2 linked regions of the Cystobacter fuscus genome follow. The protein of the gene in region 1 interacts with the protein of each later gene in a pairwise test. Links are inferred from orthologs where the notes say so. Each region holds a gene or a part of one and is shown in the gene's direction. Other genes may lie near its edges.

The links.
Region 2: the proteins of rlmB (region 1) and CYFUS_RS28660 interact in binary tests that used the Escherichia coli proteins (3 or more experiments, as listed by UniProt). The link is inferred for Cystobacter fuscus from one-to-one orthologs.

What each region holds. Positions count from the first base shown.
Region 1 is NZ_CP022098.1:7,904,870-7,908,265, reverse strand. Bases 261-3,122 are described here. They hold rlmB (23S rRNA (guanosine(2251)-2'-O)-methyltransferase RlmB), read left to right. Parts: upstream 261-1,213; coding sequence 1,214-2,032; downstream 2,033-3,122. Other genes in these bases: tuf (elongation factor Tu), read left to right, coding at 2,603-3,122; CYFUS_RS31865 (hypothetical protein), read left to right, coding at 758-1,207; CYFUS_RS31870 (ATP-grasp domain-containing protein), read left to right, coding at 261-683. In the rest of the region: more of CYFUS_RS31870, read left to right, coding at 1-260; more of tuf, read left to right, coding at 3,123-3,396. UniProt on the Escherichia coli protein: Specifically methylates the ribose of guanosine 2251 in 23S rRNA.
Region 2 is NZ_CP022098.1:7,037,758-7,040,656, reverse strand. It holds CYFUS_RS28660 (NAD(P)H-hydrate dehydratase), read left to right. Parts: upstream 1-633; coding sequence 634-2,166; downstream 2,167-2,899. Other genes in the region: CYFUS_RS28650 (hypothetical protein), read left to right, coding at 2,762-2,899; tsaE (tRNA (adenosine(37)-N6)-threonylcarbamoyltransferase complex ATPase subunit type 1 TsaE), read left to right, coding at 2,163-2,648; acpS (holo-ACP synthase), read left to right, coding at 251-628; CYFUS_RS28670 (pyridoxine 5'-phosphate synthase), read left to right, coding at 1-236. UniProt on the Escherichia coli protein: Bifunctional enzyme that catalyzes the epimerization of the S- and R-forms of NAD(P)HX and the dehydration of the S-form of NAD(P)HX at the expense of ADP, which is converted to AMP.

The sequences.
Region 1 (3,396 bases):
CGCGCGCCATCTCCGAGTCGCGCAACAAGATGCGCTCGCTGCAGTTGCTGTCGGCCAATGGCATCGACATCCCGGCGACGGTGATGGCGCGGGACGCGGCGGACCTGAAGGCCATGGTGGGGCTGGTGGGGGGCGTGCCGGTCCTGGTGAAGCTGCTGCAGGGCCAGGAGAAGCGCGGGGTGATGGTGTGCGAGAGCCTCCAGTCCCTGGAAGCCGCGCTCGAGGCCATCCTGGGCCTGGGACACAACCTCATCGTCCAGCAGTACGTGCAGCACTCGGGCAAGGACGTGCGGGTGCTGGTGGTCGGGGGGCGGGCGGTGGCGGCGGTACGGCGCCGGCCACGGGTGGGGCGGCTTTCCTACACGCTCAACCGGGGCGCGCGGCTGGAGGCGCTGCAATTGACCGAGTCCCAGCGGGTGGCGGCGGAGCGGACGGCCATGCTGGTGGGGCTGGAGGTCGCGGCGGTGGATCTGCTCGACGTGCCAGAGGGCCCCCCCAAGGTGTTCGAGGTCAACAGCTCGCCAGCCCTCGCGGAGATGGAGTCGGCCACGGGGCAGGACCTGGCCCGCATCATCATCGAGCGCGCCGAGCAACTGGCGGCGGGGAACTCCGGGGTGGAGTCCTCCGAGGCGCGGTCGACGGCCGTGCCGCGGCGCAAGCGGGCATCCAAGGCCGAGGGTTGAACCATAAAGAGGCCTGCGAGCGGGGGAGGGTGGGTGATATAGGGGCGGCGCTGGACAGCCCAGGAGACCACGCCATGCCGCACATCCGACCCCTCAGCACCCTGGCCGCCGCGGTGGTGGCCCTCGCCTGCACCCAGGGCCACGCCGAAGCCCCCGTGGATCCCGCCACGCTCTACGAGGTGAGCACCGCGGGCTCGTCCACGCAGCTCAAGACGGGTGGGCAGGGCACGTTCGTGCTGGCCATCAAGAGCAAGCCGGGCGCGCATGTGTCCGACGAGGCGCCGCTGAAGCTGGAGCTCGAGGGGGCGCAACTCTCCTTCACCCAGAAGACGCTCGCGTTGAAGGACTCGGTGGCGAAGAAGGTCGAGGGACAGGCCTTCGTGGATCCCCGCTTCGAGGTGCCGTTCACGGCGACGGCTGTCGGCAAGGGCACGGTGGAGGCGAAGCTCACCTTCTTCATCTGCACGGAGCAGTTGTGTGCCCGGCAGAAGAAGACGTTCTCCGTGCCCGTCGAGGTTCTCTAGCCCGTGGTGCGCCAGCGTCCGTCGTCGAGGGGCAGTGAGCGGGGCACGGAGCGCGAGCGCGCCGAGCAGCGCCACGTCTACGGAGTGAATCCGGTCCTCGAGTCGCTCCGTGCCCATGCCCAGAGGGTGGAGCGGCTCTTCATCACCGAGGGACAGCTGGCGGCGAAGGCCGCGGCGGAGATACTCAGCCGCGCCCGGGAGGCGGGGATCCGGGTGGAGCGGGTGCCACGCGAGCGCCTGGCGGCGATGGCCGAGGGCGGCGTGCACCAGGGCGTGGTGGCCGAGCTCCGGGGGTTCGAGTACGCGGAGTTCTCCGAGTTGCTCGAGTCAGCCGCCCGGAGCGAGCGGCCGGCCCTGTGGGTGGTGCTGGACGGCATCCAGGATCCGCACAACTTCGGGGCCATCATCCGCTCGGCGCATGCGTTGGGGGCGCATGGGGTGGTCATCGCGAAGGACCGGGCGGTTCCCGTGACGGGCGTGGTGGCCAAGGCCTCCGCGGGGGCGGTGGAGCACTGCCCCATCGCGCGGGTGGTCAACCTGTCGCGGACCCTGGAGGAGTTGAAGGAAGCGGGCGTGTGGATCGCCGCGGCCGACCCCCACTCGAAGATCCCCTTGTGGAGCGCGCGGCTGGATGGGCCCTTGGCGGTCGTGGTGGGGGCCGAGGGGGCGGGGGTTCGCCCCGGCGTCCTCGAGCACTGCGACTTCCGCCTGCAGATTCCGATGCTGGGCCAGGTGGGCTCGCTGAATGCGTCGGTTTCGGCGGCGATTCTGCTATACGAGGCCGCCCGCCAGCGGGGCAGCGCGCGCCCGGGTGCCACGAAGTAAACTCCCCGGCGCAAACTGCTTGACTTGGATGGCGGGGGCCTCTACAAGGGCGCCCCTCGACGGGGACGGCAGGTGGCTCCCCGGCGAATGGACGGGCGGGTCGGGGAAGCAGCCGGGCAGTGCCGCATGCCGGTGTAGCTCAGTCGGTAGAGCAACTGATTTGTAATCAGTAGGTCGCGGGTTCAAATCCCGCCGCCGGCCAGGGATGAGGGGCCGCGGGTGAGGGCCCGGAAGCAGAAGAAAGCAGTAGGAAGAAACGGTGGTTCTGCGGTAGTTGAAGAGCGGTACGGAGGGGTACCCAAGCGGCCAAAGGGAGCAGACTGTAAATCTGCCGGTTCACGCCTTCGTTGGTTCGAATCCAACCCCCTCCACTCAGAATCGCGGGAATAGCTCAGTTGGTAGAGCGTCAGCCTTCCAAGCTGAATGTCGTGGGTTCGAATCCCATTTCCCGCTCCAGTTGTTGCAGTCGCAAATACAAGCCCTGATAGCTCAGTTGGCAGAGCGCATCCTTGGTAAGGATGAGGTCACCAGTTCAATCCTGGTTCAGGGCTCCATTTTTCGAGGTGCGTTATGTCCAAGGAGAAGTTCGACAGAAGCTTGCCGCACGTCAACATCGGCACCATCGGCCACGTTGACCACGGCAAGACGTCCCTCACGGCGGCCATCACCAAGGTGCTGGCGAAGACGGGCGGCGCGACGTTCCTCGCGTACGACCAGATCGACAAGGCCCCCGAGGAGCGCGAGCGCGGCATCACCATCTCCACGGCGCACGTGGAGTACAAGACGAAGAACCGGCACTACGCCCACGTGGACTGCCCGGGGCACGCCGACTACGTCAAGAACATGATCACGGGCGCGGCGCAGATGGACGGCGCCATCCTGGTGGTGTCGGCGGCGGACGGCCCGATGCCCCAGACGCGCGAGCACATCCTGCTGGCGCGCCAGGTGGGCGTGCCCTACATCGTGGTCTTCCTGAACAAGGTGGACCTGCTGGACGACCCCGAGCTGCGCGAGCTCGTGGAGATGGAGGTGCGCGACCTGCTCAAGAAGTACGAGTTCCCGGGCGACACCATCCCCATCGTGCCGGGCAGCGCCGTCAAGGCGCTCGAGGGTGACACCTCGGAGATTGGCGAGCCGGCCATCCTGAAGCTGATGGAGGCGGTGGACAGCTACATCCCCACGCCGCAGCGCGCCACGGACAAGCCCTTCCTGATGCCGGTGGAGGACGTGTTCTCCATCGCCGGCCGTGGAACGGTGGCCACCGGCCGCGTGGAGCGCGGCATCATCAAGGTGGGCGAGGAAGTGGAAGTGGTGGGTCTGCGCGCCACGCAGAAGACGGTGGTGACGGGCGTGGAGATGTTCCG
Region 2 (2,899 bases), 870 kb from region 1 along the record:
AGCGCGAGCGCGAGCGCGAGTTCAGCCGCATCGTGGACGCGGCCAAGGCGGGTGCGCGGCTGGGCATGGGCGTGGCCGCGGGCCATGGGCTCAACTACGACAACGTGCGCGCCATCGCGCGCATCCAGGAGATCGACGAGCTGAACATCGGCCATGCCATCGTCGCGCGCGCCGTGCTCGTGGGCTTCGAGCGCGCGGTGCGCGAGATGCTCGAGCTGATGCGCAACCCGGGCTAGGGCGAGCGCGCGCCATGGCGATCATCGGCCTGGGGTTGGACATCTGCTCGGTGGCCCGCATCCAGCGCATCCTGGACGGAGCCCGCGCCGAGCGCTTCCTCGAGCGCGTGTACACGCCGGCCGAGCGCGAGCTGTGCGACGCGCGCTCGGACAAGGCGAGCGCCTACGCGGCACGCTTCGCCGCCAAGGAAGCACTCATCAAGGCCCTGGGCGCGCCCAAGGGCCTCACCTGGCACGACATGGAAGTGGTGCGCGCGGGCGGTCCCCCGGGCTTCCGCCTGTCGGGCGTGGCGCGCGTGGAGATGGAGAAGCGGCGCGCGGAGGCCTTCCTCGCGCTCACCCATGACGCGGGCGTCGCCGCCGCCACCGTGGTCCTGCAAGAGAGGAGCTGAACGTCATGCGCCGAGTCCTCACCGCCGAGCGGATGCGCGCGGCCGACCGCGCCGCCGGAGACCACTTCGGCATGCCGTCCCCGTTGTTGATGGAGAACGCCGGACGGGAGCTGGCGGAGGTGGCCCGGGAGCTCGGCTCGCCGGGCGGGCGCTTCCTCGTCGTGTGCGGACCTGGCAACAACGGTGGCGACGGGCTGGTGGCGGCTCGCCTGCTCCATGCCTGGGGCCGACGGGTGACGCTGGTGCTCGTGGGTCCCCGGGACAAGCTCACGCCGGACTCCCAGCGCAACCTGCTCGCCCTGGGGCCCTCGGGTCTCGAGCCCCAGGCACTCGGGGCGGTGGAGGAGCCGCGGGTGGGGGACGTGGTGGTGGATGCCATCTTCGGCACCGGGCTCACCCGGCCTCCCAGCGGGGAGTTCGCCAAGGCGATCGAGCACGTGCGTCGCTGGCGCGCGGCGGGGGCGAAGGTGGTGGCCGCGGACGTGCCCTCGGGGCTGCACTCGGACACGGGAGTGCCCTTCGAGCCCTGCGTGGAGGCGGATGCCACCGTCACCTTCGGCTTCCTCAAGCAGGGGCAGGTGCTGGAGCCCGGCGTCACGCTGTGCGGCGAGGTGCGGTGCGTGGACATCGGCATTCCCGCCGACGCCGTCGAGGCCCAGGCGGGCGCGGAGGTCTTCCTCGTCGAGGAGGCCGATGCCCGGGGTGCAATCGCCCCGCGCCGCTCGGACACCCACAAGGGCACCTACGGGCACGTGCTGGTGGTGGCCGGCAGCCTGGGCAAGTCCGGGGCGGCGGCCCTGAGCGCGTTGAGCGCCCTGCGCGCAGGGGCGGGGCTCGTCACCGTGGCCACGCGTGCCCAGGTGGTGGAGTCGGTGCTCGGCCATGCTCCCGAGCTGATGGGCTGGCCCCTGGAGGATCGCGGTCCCCTGGGGCGGGCGGACCTGGAGTCCCTGCTCGCCGCGGCGGAGCAGAAGGACGCGCTCGTGGTGGGCCCTGGCATCCCTCGCGGCGAGGAGACGGCGGCGCTGCTCGGCGAGCTGCTCGAGCGCGTGGACGTGCCCGTGGTGCTGGACGCGGACGCGCTCAACGCCGTCTCCACGGACCTGGGGGTGCTGCGCCGGGCCAGGGGGCCCGTGGTGCTCACGCCCCACCCGGGCGAGATGTCGCGGCTGTCCGGCCTGCCCACGAAGGAGCTGCAGAAGGATCGGGTGAAGGTGGCGCGGGACTTCGCGCGCACGCACGGGGTGACGCTCGTGCTCAAGGGGGCGCGCACGCTCATCGCCCACGCGGATGGCACCGTGTACGTCAACCCCACGGGCAATCCGGGCATGGCCACCGGCGGCACGGGGGACGTGCTGAGCGGCGTGCTGGGCGCCCTGCTCGCCCAGGGCCTGAAGCTCCCCGAGGCCGCCTGGACGGCCGTGTATGCGCACGGGCTGGCGGGAGATCTGGCCGCCGGGCGGCGGGGCCGGCTGGGCCTCATCGCCTCGGACGTGGTGAAGGGGCTGTGCTCGGTGTGGACGCGGTGGGAGCGATGAGCGTGCCCACGCTGAGCCACACGGTGCGCTCGGGCTCGCCCGAGGAGACCCACGGCCTGGGCGTGCGGCTCGGGCGGTTGCTCCAGCCGGGGGACTTCGTGGGGCTGGTGGGCGATCTCGGCGCGGGCAAGACGCACCTGGTGCGTGGCGTGGCCGAGGGCGCCGGGGTGGAGCGCTCGCAGGTGGCGAGCCCCACCTTCGCCATCGTCTACCCCTACCAGGGGCGATTGACGCTCTACCACGCGGACCTCTACCGGCTGGCCGACTACGACGAGCTGTACGCCACGGGCTTCCTGGACATGGTGGGTGGCGACGGCGCGCTGCTGGTGGAGTGGTTGGATCGCATCCCCGAGGCCGCGCCGCGCGAGTACCTGCGGCTCACCCTGCGCGAGGTGGGCGAGGAGTCCCGCGAGCTGGTGGCCGAGGCCTGGGGCGCGCGGCCCGCCGGCTTGCTGAAGGACTGGTTGCTGGCCGAGCGCTGACCGGGCAACACGGAGGGGGTCCGGGGGTTCGTGCAGCGGACAACAGATGGGCGGGCCGTGCCCTCCGCGGCGAGGGGTTGGCATATCCTGCGCCCATGAACCCCTGCCACGCCGTGAAGTGGTTCTTGCTCATCCCGCTCGCCAGTGTGGTGCTGATGGGGTGTGGCGCCATCGAGCCTCCGCCTCAGGAGTACCCCCACGCCACCGTCACCTTCGACGTGACGGTCCCCGACGGGACACCGTCCGACGCC